DNA from 4 places in the Pseudodesulfovibrio tunisiensis genome. Region 1 is predicted to be linked to each of the others. Evidence: predicted binding sites of a transcription regulator. Region 1 holds the regulator's gene; each other region holds the start of a gene.
The links. Region 1 encodes sigma-54, which starts transcription at its own class of promoters, with help from an activator protein. Its sites were predicted from a motif close to CTGGCACGGNNNNTGCTT; they were not measured.
Positions count from the first base shown of each region.

Region 2: the regulator sigma-54 is predicted to act here: its motif matches at 1,599-1,616, upstream of MPN23_RS10255 (Spy/CpxP family protein refolding chaperone).
Region 3: the regulator sigma-54 is predicted to act here: its motif matches at 2,064-2,081, upstream of nifJ (pyruvate:ferredoxin (flavodoxin) oxidoreductase).
Region 4: the regulator sigma-54 is predicted to act here: its motif matches at 2,128-2,145, upstream of MPN23_RS07335 (glycyl radical protein).

Region 1 covers NZ_CP094380.1:780,952-785,164, reverse strand. Annotated here, with positions in the region: gene rapZ (RNase adapter RapZ) at 1-582, opposite strand, end outside; gene MPN23_RS03900 (PTS sugar transporter subunit IIA) at 597-1,046, opposite strand; gene hpf (ribosome hibernation-promoting factor, HPF/YfiA family) at 1,048-1,593, opposite strand; gene rpoN (RNA polymerase factor sigma-54) at 1,632-3,056, opposite strand; gene lptB (LPS export ABC transporter ATP-binding protein) at 3,299-4,024, opposite strand; gene lptA (lipopolysaccharide transport periplasmic protein LptA) at 4,030-4,213, opposite strand, start outside.
Region 2 covers NZ_CP094380.1:2,083,089-2,087,301, reverse strand. Annotated here, with positions in the region: gene MPN23_RS10260 (FmdB family zinc ribbon protein) at 1,145-1,408, opposite strand; gene MPN23_RS10255 (Spy/CpxP family protein refolding chaperone) at 1,689-2,207, shown strand; gene MPN23_RS10250 (DUF4405 domain-containing protein) at 2,367-3,185, shown strand; gene MPN23_RS10245 (two-component system sensor histidine kinase NtrB) at 3,195-4,213, shown strand, end outside.
Region 3 covers NZ_CP094380.1:68,326-72,538, forward strand. Annotated here, with positions in the region: gene MPN23_RS00375 (aromatic amino acid transport family protein) at 1-315, shown strand, start outside; gene aspA (aspartate ammonia-lyase) at 319-1,731, shown strand; gene nifJ (pyruvate:ferredoxin (flavodoxin) oxidoreductase) at 2,171-4,213, shown strand, end outside.
Region 4 covers NZ_CP094380.1:1,475,154-1,479,366, reverse strand. Annotated here, with positions in the region: gene MPN23_RS07335 (glycyl radical protein) at 1-2,049, opposite strand, end outside; gene MPN23_RS07330 (sigma-54 interaction domain-containing protein) at 2,356-3,858, shown strand; gene MPN23_RS07325 (sulfite exporter TauE/SafE family protein) at 3,902-4,213, opposite strand, start outside.

The sequences.
Region 1 (4,213 bases):
AAGATCAAAAACCAGATCAGCTTCCCGAGGCACTCCGTATTTGAAACCGAAGGAAATGACATGAACCCGCATTCCCTTGGCCTCTTCATCGAATGCCGCCCACTTCTCCTGAATCACGCGTCTGAGGTCATGGATGGAATACCCCGTGGTGTCGATGACCAGAGCTGCGGTCTGCCGGACGGGGTCCAACAGGTCGCGTTCCCGCTCCAGCGCCTGCTCCAGTCCCAAATCCCGGGTTTCCAGAGGATGCGGGCGACGGGTGGTGGCGTACCGTCGCACGAGCGTGTCCATTCGCGCTTCCAGAAAGACCACCTGAACCGCTGCCTGCTGCTCCTGCAACTGGCTGACGACGTCTTCCCAGCGCCGAGGGAAATCGGGCTGGCGCAGGTCCATGCCCAATACCAGACCTCGATGCTTTTTGTCCTGTCCGGAAAAAAGTTCGGCCAGCTTGGGCACCATGCCCGCTGGCAGGCCGTCAATGCAGAAATATCCGAGATCTTCGAATACCCGGAGAGCCGTGCTTTTTCCGGAGCCGGAAATGCCGGTGACCACGATGACGGGAAAAGTGTTGCGCGGAGACATCGCCACTCGGTTGGTTACGCGTTCTTGAGCAGGTTCCAGAGGGTATCTGCATCCACGGCATCCATGAATTCCTGTCTGAACGAGGAATCGCGCAGGAGCCGGGAAATATGCGCCAGAATGCGCAGATGCATTCCCGCCACCTGAGCCGGAGCAAGCACGAGAAAGAAGATGTGGCAGGGTTTGTGATCGAGCGCATCGAACTCCACCCCTTCGCTGCTGCGTCCCACCAGAACGAGAATCCTGTCCAGATCGTCGAGTTTGCCGTGGGGGATGGCGATTCCATCTCCGATGCCGGTGGAACCAAGCCCTTCACGTTCGAGAAGGACGCGAACGGCCTCGTTCGCGTCCAACTCGGAATATGCTTCGCCCAAGGGGGCGACAAGTTCTTTCAGTACCTCGGACTTTGTCGAGGAAACGAGGTTCGGAAAGATGAGTTTCTTGTCCAGGTAATCACCAAGTATCATGTCAGAATCCAGGTTCGATCAGTCCGAAATCCCCGTTCTTGCGCTTGTAGATGACATTGACGCCTTCGGTTTCCGCATTGCGGAACACCAGGAATTCGTGATCCATGGTTTCAAGCTGCATGGCGGCTTCGTCCACGCTCATGGGCTTTGGTTCATATTCGGAAGTCAGCTCGATCGACGGCGTACGTTCGCCGCTGAGGTCATCAAAGCTGAGGACGTTCATTTGCACGGTCTTGTTGCCGCGCGCCATCTTGCTGCGGCCCTTCATCTTTTCACGCATCTTTCTGAGCTGGGCTTCAACCTTGTCCAGCACCATGTCGATGGTGGAATACATGTCTTCGGAAGATTCGAAGGCCGAGATATGAATATTGTCGGCGGTAAGCACGATGTCCGCCTTGTGGCGAAACTTTTCTACCAGCAAATTCACCTGCAGTTCGGCAACCTCGTCGCCGGTGAAAAACTTTCCAAGCTTTTCAAACCGCTTGTTTGCATAGCCCTTGAGATGATCGGACGGTTCGAAATTCTTAAAGGTGAAGCTGATGTTCATGGTTACCCTCCTGGTTGATGATGGGTACAGACAACCTGTTAAAAAAACTGCTTGCGCTTGGAAGAGGACGGAATGTCCATTGCGGAACGATACTTGGCCACGGTGCGTCGGGCGATGTTCACGTCCAGCTTTTCCTTGAGAATCTCGCCGATGCGTTCGTCGCTCAGCGGCTTCTTGGGATCTTCCTCGGCGATCATCTTCTTGATGAGCGCCTTGACGCTTTCAGAGCCCACCTGAGAGCCGTCACCCAGGTCCAGCGCACTGTTGAAGAAAAACTTCAATTCGAAGATTCCGTGCGACGTGGACACATACTTGTTGGTGGTAATCCGGCTGACAGTGGATTCGTGCATGCTGATGTCCTCGGCGACCTCCTTGAGGATGAGGGGCTTGAGTTTGGTCACCCCGTTCATGAAGAACTCGCGTTGAAAGCGGACTATGCTCTCAACTACCTTATACAAGGTGCGCTGCCGCTGGTACAGGCTTTTCATGAGCCATGCAGCCGAACGCATCTTTTCCTGAAAGTATTCCTTGTCCTTGGCCGGAGCCGCGTCCAGGCTGTCCATGTAGAAGGAATTCATCTGCAGCCGAGGCAGTCCGTCCTCGTTCAGGATGATGACGAAATCGTCGCCGTAGCGGTACACGAAGACATCCGGGCTGACGTAATATGGTTCGGTACTGCTGAAATTAGTCCCGGGCATGGGGTCGAGCTTCTGGATTTCATCCAGATAGCCCTTGAGTTCTTCCAATGAAATCTTGAACTTGCGTGCAAGGGGCTTGTAGCGATGCTTTTCAAGGTCCTCCAGATGCTCGGTAACCAGCGAGACCAGAATGGGGTCTTCGTCCATTTTGAAAAACTCCATCTGGACCATCAGACATTCCTGCGGGGTGCGGGATGCCACGCCCACCGGATCAAGCCGCTGGATGCGTTTGATCACGGCCTCGATGCTCTCTTCCGGAGCGGAAACCATGCATTGTATTTCCTGAATGGAGGCCTGGAGATATCCCTTGCTGTCCAGATTGCCCAGAATGACTTCACAGATGGCAAGGTCCTGTTCCGTGAAATCGGAAAGATGAATCTGCCAGCTCAGATGGCCTTCGAGAGAAGGTTTCGATGCCAGACGGGCTTCAAAGGAGAGCCCTTCTTCAGGGTGGTCCGTTTCCCGGACCTGAGCCTGCTTCGAGGTACTTGAAAATTCACCGAGATAGTTTTCCCAGTCCGCATTGCGGACCAGTTCCTCGTTTTCCTGGGATTCGCTCAGCTTTTCGTTGGGGTCGCTTTCATGCTGCGGTTCGATGGGGTCCGTTTCCGATTCGTCCAGAAACGGGTTTTCCAGAAGTTCCTGCTGAACCGTTTCAACCAATTCCAAACGCGAGAGTTGCAGCAGCTTGATGGCCTGCTGCAACTGGGGAGTCATGACCAGTTGTTGCGAAAGCTTGAGTTGTTGTCTGAGTTCCAGTCCCATATTGATGCCCTGTGAACGCCGCTGAAGCCCGTTCCGGGTTGTGCTCGATTATCAAATCATGCGTTATTGTAATCCGATCGTTTGTGATACTATGCCACACACTGGGCACCCCTGCAAGACAAACCGCCTAACATGCCGTGACTATAGAAAATATACAGGCAGATACACGATATGAAAAAAGTGTACCAAACCTTTCCGGGAGGTGTAAATCGGGAAAAGGGGAAAAAACGCGGAATCCGCTTTTACAGGCGAAAATCCTCGCCGAGATATATCTGCCGAGCCTGACTGTTCTGGACGATTTCCTCGGGAGCTCCCTCCAGAATGACCGCGCCTTCGTAAACGAGATAGGCGCGGTCGCAGATACTCAGGGTCTCGCGCACATTGTGGTCGGAAATCAATACGCCGATGCCCATGCTCTTGAGCACGGAAATGATTTCCTGAATGTCGATGACCGCAATGGGGTCAATGCCGGCAAACGGTTCGTCGAGCAGGATGAAATCCGGGTCCAGAATCAGGGCCCGGGCGATTTCCAGACGACGACGTTCGCCGCCGGACAGGAACATGGAGGCCTGATCCTGAAGTTTGGTGATGGTAAACATCTCCAGCAGCTCGTCGGCGCGGGCCCGCTGCTGAGCCCGGGTCATGTCGGTCTGTTCCAGAATGATCTCCAGATTCTGGCGGACGGTCAGCTTCTTGAAGATGGAGCTTTCCTGGGGAAGATAGCTCACGCCGAGGCGTGCGCGTTCATGAAGAGGAAGGCCGGTGATGGGCTTGCCATGCAGCGACACCTCGCCGGCATTGGGTTTGACAATGCCGACAAGCATGTAGAACGTCGTGGTTTTCCCCGCGCCGTTGGGACCGAGAAGTCCCACGACTTCCTTGGGATTGACCTCAAGGCTGATGCCGTGCACCACCTCGCGTTGGCCGTAGCGTTTGGCCAGCCCTTTTGCAGCAAGTCCTTTGGACATTTTCGTTAGTCCACCTTGATCTTGGGAGTCAGGAAGATGGCTTCAACGCGCTTCTTGCTGCCGCCCACGACTTCGCTGCGGTTTTCACGCACGTAGAAATTGATGACTTCACCGGCAATGGAATTGGGACCGTCCTTGAGAACCGGATTTCCCTCCATGCGAAGCAACTGCTTTTCCACATGGTAGGTG
Region 2 (4,213 bases), 1.3 Mb from region 1:
AAGGCGGATAAAAGGAACTAAAAGCCGCCTTTTGGGACCGCCCCGGCCGTGCGCGTTTCCTACTTGATCAAGGCTGTTCTACCGTGCGTCCGCCACAGGAACGGATGCCTTGATCAAAGGAAAACGGTGGGAGGTTGGTTGGGCCGGGGGAGCTTGGTAGGGGCGAGGCGACCTTTCTCGCTCGGAACAGTATTCCTTACTCAGACCGAATTTCGGCTCGCGAGGGCTTGGAACCAGTTGCAGCGACCGAAGCCGGGGCGATGCGGTTTTCGCAGAAAACGTCGCAATCGCCCGGCGAAAGGGCGCTACTGGTTCCTGCCTGAGAGAGTCGGGAGCACAGTGCAAAGGGGCTTTTTTTTCGTTTATTTTTTTGCCCCAACAAAAAAATGAACTCGCCCGGGAAGGGCGAAATCCTCACCTTGCAGGATGGCACGGCAAAGACAGCGCGGCGACGCGCCCTGAAGAGATGGGGCTGTACCAGCTTGGTGGGCCGTGCCGGGCGAAGCAATTCGCCGTATACTGCGCACCAACTTGATAAGGGAAGATTTCGCCCTTCCCGGGCGAGTTCCTTTTATATAAAGGCGGATAAAAGGAACTAAAAGCCGCCTTTTGGGACCGCCCCGGCCGTGCGCGTTTCCTACTTGATCAAGGCTGTTCTGCCGTGCGTTTGCCACTGGGACGGATGCCTTGATCAAAGGGAAACGGTGGAAGGTTGGCTAGGCCGGGGGAGCTTGGTAGGGACGAGGCGACTTCTCACGCCCAGCACACTGTCCTCTTACTCAGACCGAATTTCGGCTCGCGAGGGCTTGGAACCAGTTGAAGCGACCGAAGCCGGGGCGATGCGGTTTCCGCAGGAAACGTCGCAATCGCCCGGCGAGAGGGCGCTACTGGTTCCTGCCCGAGGGAGTCGGGAGCACACCGCATAGAGGCTTTTTTTTCGTTTATTTTTTTGCCTCAACAAAAAAATGAACTCGCCCGGGAAGGGCGAAATCCTCACCTTGCAGGATGGCACGGAAAAGACGGCGCACCCAAAACAATTTCCACAAAAAAACGCCAATGCGCTCGAAGGAAATATTCTCTTCGAGCGCATTGGCGTTTTCAAAAATGAGGGAGGCGTCCCGGACCGGGACGCGGATCAGATGCCTCAGCCGCCGCTTGAGCCGCAGCTTCCGCTGCCAGAGGCGAGCTTCTTGTGCAGGCCGGTGTCCTTGAGCATTTCCGGAGTCCGGGCCTTGGACAGGTCCGGCATGGTGAACCCGGACGTGGGCGCACGGCCCTCGAACATGGACATCAGCCGCTCCACGTTGTCCGAACCGCAGGTCGGGCAGGCCGGGATTTCGTCCGGATCGAAAACCAGTTCCTCGTATTCGTGCCCGCAGGCATTGCATTTGAATTCATAGATGGGCATGGCGAGTTCCTCTTTGGGGCATTGCTTTTCTCTCTGGATGAAAGATGGGGCGGATACGGGAATTGTCAAGCGGTTTCCCTTGCACTTTGCTCGAAACTTGTGCAAACATGAGCGCAACAAATTGCACAAAAGAAACAGCGCCGTTCTTTGAAAATATTTGTTATCCTCTGTAATAAAAGACTTTTCATTTTTGGCACGCCCTGTGCTTGTTCTTTGGCAAGCAGACACACTCTCCTCATCTCTGTTTGCAACAACACACTTTTTTACGGAGGTAACGAAAATGACCACGAAGACTTTGAAGACCACGACCATGGCTGCCATGCTGGTGCTGGCCATTGCTGCCGTGGCCTATGCCGGCCCCGGATGGGGACGAGGCGGCTGCGGCGGACAGGGGTATGGCGGCGGCAACGGCGTCTACAGCCAGTTGACCCCGGAAAAGCAGGCCCAGGTGGACAAGATTTACGAAAAGTATTCGCCCCGCTTTCAGGAGATGCGCGACCAGATGTGGGCCAAGCATGCCACGCTTCAGGCCATGGTCAACAGCGGCAATGCCGACGAAGCCAAGATCGGCAAGCTGACCTCCGAGATCACCAATCTGCGCAACGACATGCACGACCTGCGCGTCAAGATGGGTGACGAACTGGAAAAGACCACGGGCATCGCGGCCTTCAATGGGCGCGGCAACTGCCCGGGCTTCGGCCAGGGACGCGGACACGGCGGCTATCACGGCGGAAATCATAACGGCTGGAATCAGCGCGGCGACTGCCCGGGATATGCTCAGGGCGGCGGCCGCTACTAGAGAGATACAGTTTCATCAATCAGGAAAACAGGAACAATTCGGGACGGCCATGCGGAAAGGCCGTCCCGTTTTTGCCGTAGATAATACTTTTCAGCCCATTGCGTCGGGCGTAGCCATGAATTCGGGTCATCAACTCCAGCATCAACCAAGGAGTGTTCCATGTTCCGAAAAACCGTTTCCCTGACCAGCCTGCTTTCGTTCGTGGTCATGCTGGCCACCAGCGTGGTGCTCTACATCGAACCCCATGGCCGAACCGCATATTGGGCGGACTGGCGATTCATGGGCCTGAGCAAGACAGCATGGGACAACCTGCATCTGACCATGGGCACCCTGTTTCTGGTCTGCGCGGTATTGCACATCTGGCTGAACTGGAAGCCCGTGATGAACTACATGCGCAACAAGGCACGCGAACTGGTCGTGGGCACGAAACCCATGCTCGCGGCATTGGGCATAACCCTGTTCGTGGGCGTGGGCACCTTTGCGGGACTGCCGCCCATGCAGCAGATTCTGGACTTCGGCGCATCGATCAAGGACGGCCATGCCTCGACCTATGGCAGTCCGCCATACGGACACGCCGAACAGAGCCCGCTGGAAAAATTCTGCGGCTATCTCGGCTTTGACGTGGACAAGGCCATTGCCGCACTGGAAAAGGCCGGATACGCCAATGTTGCGCCGGACACGGCGATTCAGGACATTGCCAGAACCAACAACGCCAGCCCGCAAAAGGTGTATGACGTGATCCGGGATGAACTCGTCGGAGAGAACCCGTTTGCAGCCATGCCCGCCGCAGCCCCGGAGGGCACGGGCAAACTGACTCTGGAGGCAGTGTGCGCCACATTCGGCCTGCCCATGGAGCAGGCAATGCAACGGCTCAAGGAGAAGGGCTTTTCTCCGGCTCCGGACAAGACTTTCAAGGACATGGCACAGGAACGCGGCTCCCATCCGAGGGATGTGTACGCGGCCCTGCGCGGCAACTAGGAACAGCGTATGGAAATACATGCCCGGGGAAGGGAAAAGGGACCGCTCGTGGCTCTGGTTCTGGCACTCATCGTGCTGGGACTGGGTTCCCTGTATCTGACATGGCGCAGCATTGCCCAGCAGCGGCAGGTGGTCGAGGATCATCTGGTCATGACCGGCAGCTCCATTCTTCGCGGCGTGGAAAACAACCTGCTCAGGCTGGTGCGTTCCATCCGGCTGAATCCGTCGGCAGCCCCCATGTTCTCGACCCTGGCCACGGACCTGTTCACGGAACTCGCCAAATCCGAGGACATCGACTTCGTCATGCTTACGGACATGGAGGGCGCAATCCTTTCCGCGTCCGTTTCCGATGGCGTGCCGCCCAAGCTGGAAATTCCGCCCCGGCTGACCGGTGATCTGGAACCGGGCCGCGCATGGCATCTCATGTTTTCCATCAACAAGCGCGACGTGCTTGTCTCGGGCGTGCGCACCCGGCCTTCGCTGGCGCTCATGGCGTTGGGCGAGACTCCGCCGCCTGTTCCGGACCAGTCCGCCAACCAGCACGGACGCGGGCCCGGCCACATGCGCGGACAGGGACACGGCATGGGCCGGGGCATGGGGCAGGGCATGATGCAGCCCGAACCAGCAAACGCGCCTCCGGTCTTTCTGCTCGTGGGCATCAATGCGGAAAAGAACATGGCCCAGTTTCGCCAGTATCGCCGGGCCGCCCTGTATCAGACCGGCTACGTGTTTCTCGCGGCCATCGTGCTCTGGTCGCTGGCCTTTGCCTATCTGAATCGTCGCGACCAGTCCCGCAAGCTGGTGCGCATGGAGCAGTTCCAGAACAAGCTGCTGGACAACATGCCCGATGGTCTGCTCACCCTGTCCGCCAGTGGCGAGATTCTGGCCGCCAACCATTCCGCAAAACTGCTGCTTGCGCCCCGGGATCAGGAAAAGGTGCCGGAAATCATCGGTCGCAACTGGCAGGATTTCTTCATCGGCATGCAGGCCGTGGAAGGCAGCGGAACCGCCCCCTATGAATGGGAACA
Region 3 (4,213 bases), 710 kb from region 1:
TCCTCGAACAGGACGCTGGTCTGGGCGCTTTCGTTTCTGCCACCTCTGGCCGTGGGCATCCTGTATCCCAACGTGTTTCTGTCCGCGCTGAACGTTGCGGGCGGCGTGGGCATCAACATCCTGTTCGGCATCCTGCCCGGCGTGCTGCTCATCAAGTATGCGCGGGGATGCGGGCTGGAAGCGGATCGCGGGATGGGCCATGATCGCGGTGTTCGGCGCCGTGCTGCTCATCGAGGTCGGGCAGGAGGCCGGATTGCTGCACATTTCTCCGGATGTGGAATACTGGACCGCAAAGCACATACAGTAAGGATATGAACCATGACTGAAAACTGCCGAATCGAGCACGATTGCGTGGGCGAGCTGGAAGTTCCGGCCGATGCCTACTACGGGTGCCAGACCCTGCGTGCCGTGGAGAACTATCACATTACCGGGATCACCCTGTCCCACTATCCCCGGCTGATTCATGCGCTGGCCTATGTCAAGATGGCGGCTGCCGAGGCCAATGCGTCCCTCGGCCTGCTGGACGAGGACAAGGCCCGGGCCATTGTCCGCGCCTGCGAGGAACTGCTGCAGGGCAAGTTGCACGACCAGTTCGTCGTGGATGCGGTGCAGGGTGGGGCAGGCACGTCCACCAACATGAACGCCAACGAGGTGATTTGCAACCGTGCATTGGAGATTCTGGGACATTGCAAGGGGGAATACGACATCATTCACCCTTTGAATCACGTGAACATGTCCCAGTCCACCAACGACGTGTACCCGTCGGCCCTGAACATCGCCCTGATCCTGGAAAACCGGGAACTGCTGGACGCCATGCAGTATCTGCGCGGCGCATTCATGGACAAGGGCGTGGAGTTCCGGGACGTGATCAAGATGGGACGGACCCAGCTTCAGGACGCCGTGCCCATGACGCTGGGGCAGGAATTCACGGCCTGGGGCGTCATGGTCGGCGAGGACGTGGAGCGGCTCTCCGAGGCCCAGTCTCTGGTTCACGAGATCAACATGGGGGCCACGGCCATCGGCACGGGATTGAACTCGCATCCCGACTATACCCGCACCGTGACCGAGAAGCTGGTGCAGATCACCACCTTGCCGCTCAAGGCCTCGCCCGATCTGGTGGAAGCCACGCAGGATACCGGAGCCTATGTCCAGCTTTCCGGCGTGCTCAAGCGCATCGTGGTCAAGATGAGCAAGATATGCAATGACCTGCGCCTGCTTTCCAGCGGTCCGCGCTGCGGTCTGAACGAGATCAATCTGCCGCCGCGCGCGCCGGGCTCCTCGATCATGCCGGGCAAGGTCAATCCGGTCATTCCCGAGGTCGTCAGTCAGGTGGCCTATGCGGTCATCGGCAGCGACATGACCGTGACCATGGCCTCCGAGGCCGGACAGCTCGAACTCAATGTCATGGAACCGGTCATTGCCTATTCCCTGTTCCAGTCCATCAACATGACCCGCCGTGCGTGCCTCACGCTGGCCGACCTGTGCGTCAAGGGCATCACTGCCAATGCGGACCGCTGCCGCGAGATGGTGGAGCATTCCATCGGGCTGGTCACGGCGCTGAATCCCTACATGGGATACGAAATGTCCACGGAAGTGGCCAAGGAGGCCATGGACAGCGGACGGTCCGTCTACGACATCGTTCTGGAAAAGGGGTGCCTGACCAAAGAGGAACTGGAAGACATTCTCAAGCCGGAAAACATGGTTCGCCCGAGATACATTCATCGGAAATAGGCAGGGGAGCAGAAAAACGGTTCATGAGCCGACGCGCGGAAAGCGCGTCGGCTTTTTTCGTGGGCGGAAACCGACCGTGGTCTTGAAAAAAATCATGGCGATTCGGATTGCAGATTCGATAGTCTGATTTTTAGGACTATCCATTTTTCGTTTTATTGCAGAAAGTTGTCTTTGCTCCTCCTCGAAATCCCATTCCAACACAGCAATCATTCTCACAAAGAGAGGTCCGAGTCTGTTTTTTCAGACGGGATCACAAGCTTTCAGGCCGAGGATTTCGGTGTCAACTTTTTGTAACATGCCGGAATTCAATGAAAGTGTGGAAAAAGAGCGAATTGGCACGGATGTTGTTTCAAGGGGAGTGGCGATGCTTCACACCCGATGAAACATACTGCCCGTTTCGGGCATCAATGAACTGGCATCAGTATAAGGAGTGTATCGAATGCCCAAGAAGATGAAGACCATGGACGGCAATACGGCTGCCGCCCACGTGGCCTACGCCCTGAGCGAGACCGCGGCCATCTATCCCATCACCCCCTCGTCCACCATGGGCGAGATCGCGGATGAATGGGCCTCCCAGGGCCGGAAGAACATTTTCGGCCAGATCGTCAAGGTTCGCCAGTTGCAGTCCGAGGCGGGCGCGGCCGGTGCGGTACACGGTGCGCTTGCCGCAGGTTCCCTCACCAGCACCTTCACCGCCTCGCAGGGCCTGCTGCTGATGATTCCGAACATGTACAAGATTGCTGGCGAACTGCTGCCCGGCGTCTTCCATGTTTCCGCTCGTGCCATTGCCGCGCACGCCCTGTCCATCTTCGGCGACCATCAGGACGTGATGGCCTGTCGCCAGACCGGTTTTGCCATGCTGGCCGAAGCCTCGGTGCAGGAAGTCATGGACCTGGCTCTGGTCGCGCATCTGGCCGCCATCGAATCCAGCGTGCCGTTCGTGAGCTATTTCGACGGATTCCGCACCTCCCACGAAATCCAGAAGGTCGAGGTCATCGACTACGATGACATGAAGCCGCTGGTGAACATGGACAAGGTCGAGGCATTCCGGGCCCGTTCCATGAACCCCGAACATCCGAACATTCGCGGCACCGCCCAGAATCCGGACATCTACTTTCAGGGTCGCGAAGCCGCCAATGCCTACTATGAAAAGCTCCCCGAGATCGTCGAGGAGTACATGGACAAGGTCAGCGCCCTGACCGGTCGTTCCTACAAGCCGTTCGACTACGTGGGTGCGCCCGATGCCGAACGCGTGATCGTTTCCATGGGCTCCTCGTGCGAGGCCATCGAGGAAGTGGTCAACGTGCTGACCGCGAGAGGCGGGAAGGTCGGTCTGCTCAAGGTCCGCCTGTACCGTCCGTTCTCGCCCAGGCATTTTCTGGCCGTGCTGCCCGAATCCGTGAAGACTCTCTGCGTGCTGGACCGCACCAAGGAGCCCGGCTCCCTCGGCGAGCCCCTGTATCAGGACGTGTGCACCATGTTCCTGGGCAGGGAGGACGCTCCGAAGATCATCGGCGGTCGCTACGGACTCGGTTCCAAGGAATTCACCCCCGCCATGATCATGGCGGTCTTCGACAATCTGGCCGCGCCGTCCCCGAAGGACCATTTCACCGTGGGCATCGAGGATGACGTGACCGACACCTCCCTTGTTGTTGCCGAGGCCCTGGACACTACCCCGGAGGGCACTGTGCAGTGCAAGTTCTGGGGCCTCGGTTCCGACGGGACCGTGGGCGCGAACAAGCAGGCCATCAAGATCATCGGCGACAACACCGACATGTACGCACAGGGGTACTTTGCCTACGACTCCAAGAAGTCCGGCGGCATCACCATTTCCCATCTGCGCTTTGGTGAAAAGCCCATCCAGTCCACCTATCTGGTGAACACGGCCGACTACGTGGCCTGCCACAACCCGAGCTACGTGCATCTGTACGACGTGCTGGAAGGCATCAAGCAGGGCGGTACCTTCGTGCTGAACTGTCCCTGGACCGTTCAGGACATGGAACGGGAACTCCCCGCCTCCATGCGTCGCACCATCGCGGAAAAGGACCTGAAGTTCTACACCGTGGACGCAGTGAAGATCGCGGGTGAAGTCGGCCTTGGCGGACGCATCAACATGATCATGCAGACCGCCTTCTTCAAGCTGGCGAACGTGATTCCGTTCGATCAGGCCGTGGATCTGCTCAAGGTCGGCATCAAGGCCGCGTACGGCAAGAAGGGCGACAAGATCGTCAACATGAACAACGCCGCCGTGGACAAGGCTGCCGACGCCATCATCGGGATTGCCGTGCCCGAGGCATGGAAGTCTTTGATTCCCGAGGCCGCGGTCGAGCGCGACGAGCCGGATTACGTGAAGAACGTGATGCGTCCGGTTCTGGCCCAGAAGGGCGATTTCCTGCCCGTGTCCGTGTTTTCCGAGGACGGGACCATGCCGCTGGCCACCTCCAGATATGAAAAGCGCGGCGTGGCCATCAAGGTTCCCGAA
Region 4 (4,213 bases), 690 kb from region 1:
GCGTCCGTTGGGCAGGGCGCCCATGAGCGAGCCGAAGTAGTTGTGGTAGGACAGGGAGTATGCGTCCAGCGGGGTGCGGTAGCCGAAGCAGTCCGGCCCCTGTGCATGGTGGATCGCGTCGACGTCCCTGTAGTACTGCTGGATGAAGCCTTCCACCTCGGGGTAGTCGTTGCCGTGCTTGGGAGCTTCGAAGCACATCTTGCGGATGTCCTCGTGTCCCTCGAAGTTGGTGCTGATGGCTTCCAGAAGCTGGTCCATGGTCAACTGCTTGGTGTCGAACACCAGATGCTTGATGGCATACAGGGAGTTGGCCGCGTCAATGCCTGCGGTCATGATCGGGTTGACCTGCGGATAGCGGGTGCCACCGGCTTCCTCGCACACGCCCTTTTCGATGCAGCCGTCGTACATGGCGGAGCGGAAGATGCTCGGAACCACCTGAAGGCGGGCCATCTGGCTCAGGTCCGAGTGCTTGCGGGAGATGTTGAAGAGGTGGTCGAGCTGCTTCTTGTAGGCCTCGTAGACTTCCTCGAAGCTCGTGAACTCGCGGGGATCGCCGGATTCCACGCCGACCTTCTTCTTGGTGACCGGGCACTTGCCGTTGTTGAGCATGACCTCGACGATCTTGGCGAGGCAGGGCTGGTCTTCCTGAGTGATGAAGCTGCCCTTGCCGCAGATGCCGGTGGACACGCAGCCGTAGTTGCCGCAGTTGCGTGCGTCTTCCAGCGTAATGCCGCCCTCGTACTGGCCGAAGCGGGCGAGGTTGCGCTGCACCACCACGTTGTTGTTCAGGATCTGGGGCTGGCCCGAGCCGCCGCGGATGCACTCCACGACCTTCTGGAGGTAGGAATCCTTCATCTTGGGATGATAGAGCAGGGTCAGCGTGGGCTGAATGTTCTTCATCTGGATCTGGGTTTCGAGGAGCAGCTCTTCCAGTTCGGTGCTGGCGTCGTTGCCGTCAGCGTCCACACCGCCGATGGTGATGGACTGGCCGGTGTGGCCGGACAGGGTCAGGGCGTAGGAGTTGCCCTGGTATTCGGCCAGTTCGAGGTGCTTGATCCACTGGAACTTGAGCAGGGTCAGGACCTGTTCGCGGGTGAGGTTGCCTTCCTCGATGTCCTTCCTGAAGAAGGGGTACATGTACTGGCCGTAACGGCCCGGAGACGTGGCGCAGGCCATCTGCTCGATCTCGATGGCAAGATGGATGAACCAGAAGGACTGAATCGCTTCACGGAAGTTGCGGGCCGGGTATTCGGGCACGCGGCGGCAGATTTCCGCAATTTCCAGCAGCTCGGCCTTGGCCTTGGGATCGGTCTCTTCGGCCGCAGTCTTTTCCGCAAGGTCGGCATAGCGATGGGAATGGGCGATGACCGCTTCCAGCGTGACCAGCATGGCGCGGTACAGATCGTGCTTTTCCTTGTTGGCCAGCGTGGTGGGGCAGTTCTCGAAACGGGACTTCACGTCGTTGATCATCCAGCGGAGGCCCTTGTTCAGAGCCAGAGGGTAGTCGGCAATGCCGGAGCCGCTGGCTACGCTGACGTTCTCGTAGTACATGCCCGCCTTGGCATAGGGCTTGGGATTGATGCCGTACTTTTCCTTGAACATCTTGTTGTTCTGGTCGATGCAGGTACGGCCCTTCCACAGCTTGTAGGTCTTTTCCAGCAGTTCCTGGGTTTCGGCGGGAATCTTCATTTCGCCCAGAGAGGCCATCTTGGCCATCTGCATCTCTTCCTTGATCCACGCGACGTTCCATTCGGGGTAGGCATACACGCCAGCGCGCACGCCGGTCAGGGTGCCCACGATGGGGTTGCCGTCGAGGAAGATGTTCTTCCTGGTCAGCACCCGTTCGAAGAGCTTGGCGCGGATGTAGAAGACGGATTCGCCCTGATATTTTTCATATACCTCGTTCAGAAACTGAAGGCGTTCCGGGTCCATGACCTGCGGGGCGGTCATGAGAAAGTCCTTGAGTTCCTTGACGCGGGATTCAGCGGTATCCCAATTGATGCCGTAGCCCTTGGGGGCGGCCTGGGTTTCGTTTTCCTTGTTCAACATTTCCATGCTCCTGTTCATGTAAGAATTTTTACCTGAAGCAGATATTGGCGGTGTTCGCTCGCTTGTTACTTTTGTCACTAGCACGGGGTGTGCCAGATGGATTCCGGGGGGCGGTATTTCGATTAACCAACTGGAATAGAACGATTTGCATCGTTCACGGAGAGATGGTGGCAAGGGTGGAAAAATTCATTTTTCGAAAAAATACTTTTCTTTTCGAAAAAAATCTTTCATTGAACCCCAAGCAAAAGCATGAGAGGAGCCTTGCAGTTCCCTTGATTCGAGCCAAATCAGCCGAGGTTGTGAAATTTGTATTTTGATAGAGAGAAATTTTCCAACGTCAACCGCAAGAGCGTGCTGACTCCGGAGATGAAAGCCATCTGGGATGACATGGGGCTTGGCGTCGCCGTGGTGAACGCGGACGGCATCTGCGAATACATGAATCCGATCCAGCAGCGCATCGACGGATTCAGCAGTCTGCCCGTGGTGGGGGAGCACATCACCAATCTGTATGTGCCCCATGAACTGGAGTGCATTCCCACGATGGAATGCCTCAGGAAGGGCGAGCCGCTGCTGAAGAAGTCCTATTTCTACAAGACCACGAAAAATTATCTGGCCGGGACGGTTTCGGATTTCTTTCCGCTTTTCGATCACGGAAGGCTGGATGGGGTCATCGCCTTCACCATCTGGACCGGGACCACTTCATTGGCGGAGCACAGGACCGGTTCAGCCAGAGCCTCGGGGGCAAAGGCCGCCAGGTTCGAGTATTACACGTTCGACAGTCTGGTTGGTGAGGACGAGGCCCTGCACGAGGTGATCGACGAGGCCAGAGCTGCTTCGCAGGCTTCCTCCCATGTCATGATCTGGGGCGAGAGCGGCACGGGCAAGGAACTGGTGGCACAGGCCATTCATGCGGCGAGCACCCGGAGTGAACATCCGCTGGTTCCGGTGAACTGCGCGGCCATTCCCGAGAATCTGCTGGAGGGCATCCTGTTCGGCACGGCCAAGGGCGCGTTTACCGATGCGTCGGACAAGCCCGGGCTTTTCGAGGAGGCGGACGGCGGAACCCTGCTGCTGGACGAACTCAATTCCATGCCCATGGGATTGCAGGCCAAGCTGCTTCGCGTGCTGCAGGAAAAGCGCGTTCGTCGGCTCGGCTCCAGAACCGAGGTACCGGTCGACATTCGCGTCATCAGCATTCTGAACGTGGACCCGCTCAATGCCGTGGAGCAGGAGCTGCTTCGGCGAGACCTCTTCTATCGGCTGGCCGTGGTGGGCATCGCCGTGCCACCGCTGCGCGACCGCAGGACCGACATTCCGCTTCTGGCCCGTACGTTCATCGACAGGTCCGAACATGTGCGCACGTCCGGCCCCATTGACATTGCCGACCATGTGCTGAAGGTGTTTTCCGAATACGCATGGCCCGGCAATATTCGCGAACTGCAACATGTCATCGAAGGCAGTCTCGCCCTGCTTGGCGAAGGCAACCTGATCGAGGAGCGTTGTCTGCCCCGGCATTTTCGCGAGGCGTGTGCCGCATCTCCGGCTCTGCAGCCCGCGTCGTCGATTTCCCTGCATCGCAAGGCTGCCGAACCAGTCGTGTCCGCAGCAAACTATTTCGACTATCAGGGAGTCAGGAAGAGCAGCGTGATTCCGCTCAAGAATTGCGTTCAGGAGTATGAAGCCCAGTGCATCCGCAACGTGCTGCGCGTCACCGGAGGAAATGTGGCCAAGGCGGCCCGCATTCTGGAAATCACCGGAGCCGGGCTGCGCTACAAGATCAGGCAGTTGGGAATCGAGGACGAGGATTGATTGCCCCCTGTGCGCAGCCCGGGCTGATTGCCGGCGTTCGGAATCAGAAGAGAGAGCGTCCCAGACAGACCAGTCCCGCAAGGGCGATCACGACCGTGAGCACGCGGCGGAATGTCTCGACATTGATGCGCTTGACCACGGGGAAGGCGCAGAGTGTACCCAGCATGGTGGCGGGCACGCCGTACATGGCGTAATCCAGCAGGGCCGGAGTGTACATGCCTGCCGAGGCCTGAAGCACGCAGGTCATGGTTCCCCGAAGCACGAAAAACACGCCAAGGGTTCCCAGAAACACGCGCGGAGACCAGCCTACATACAGTCCGTATGCGCCGATGGGCGGGCCGTCGAACGAGATGGC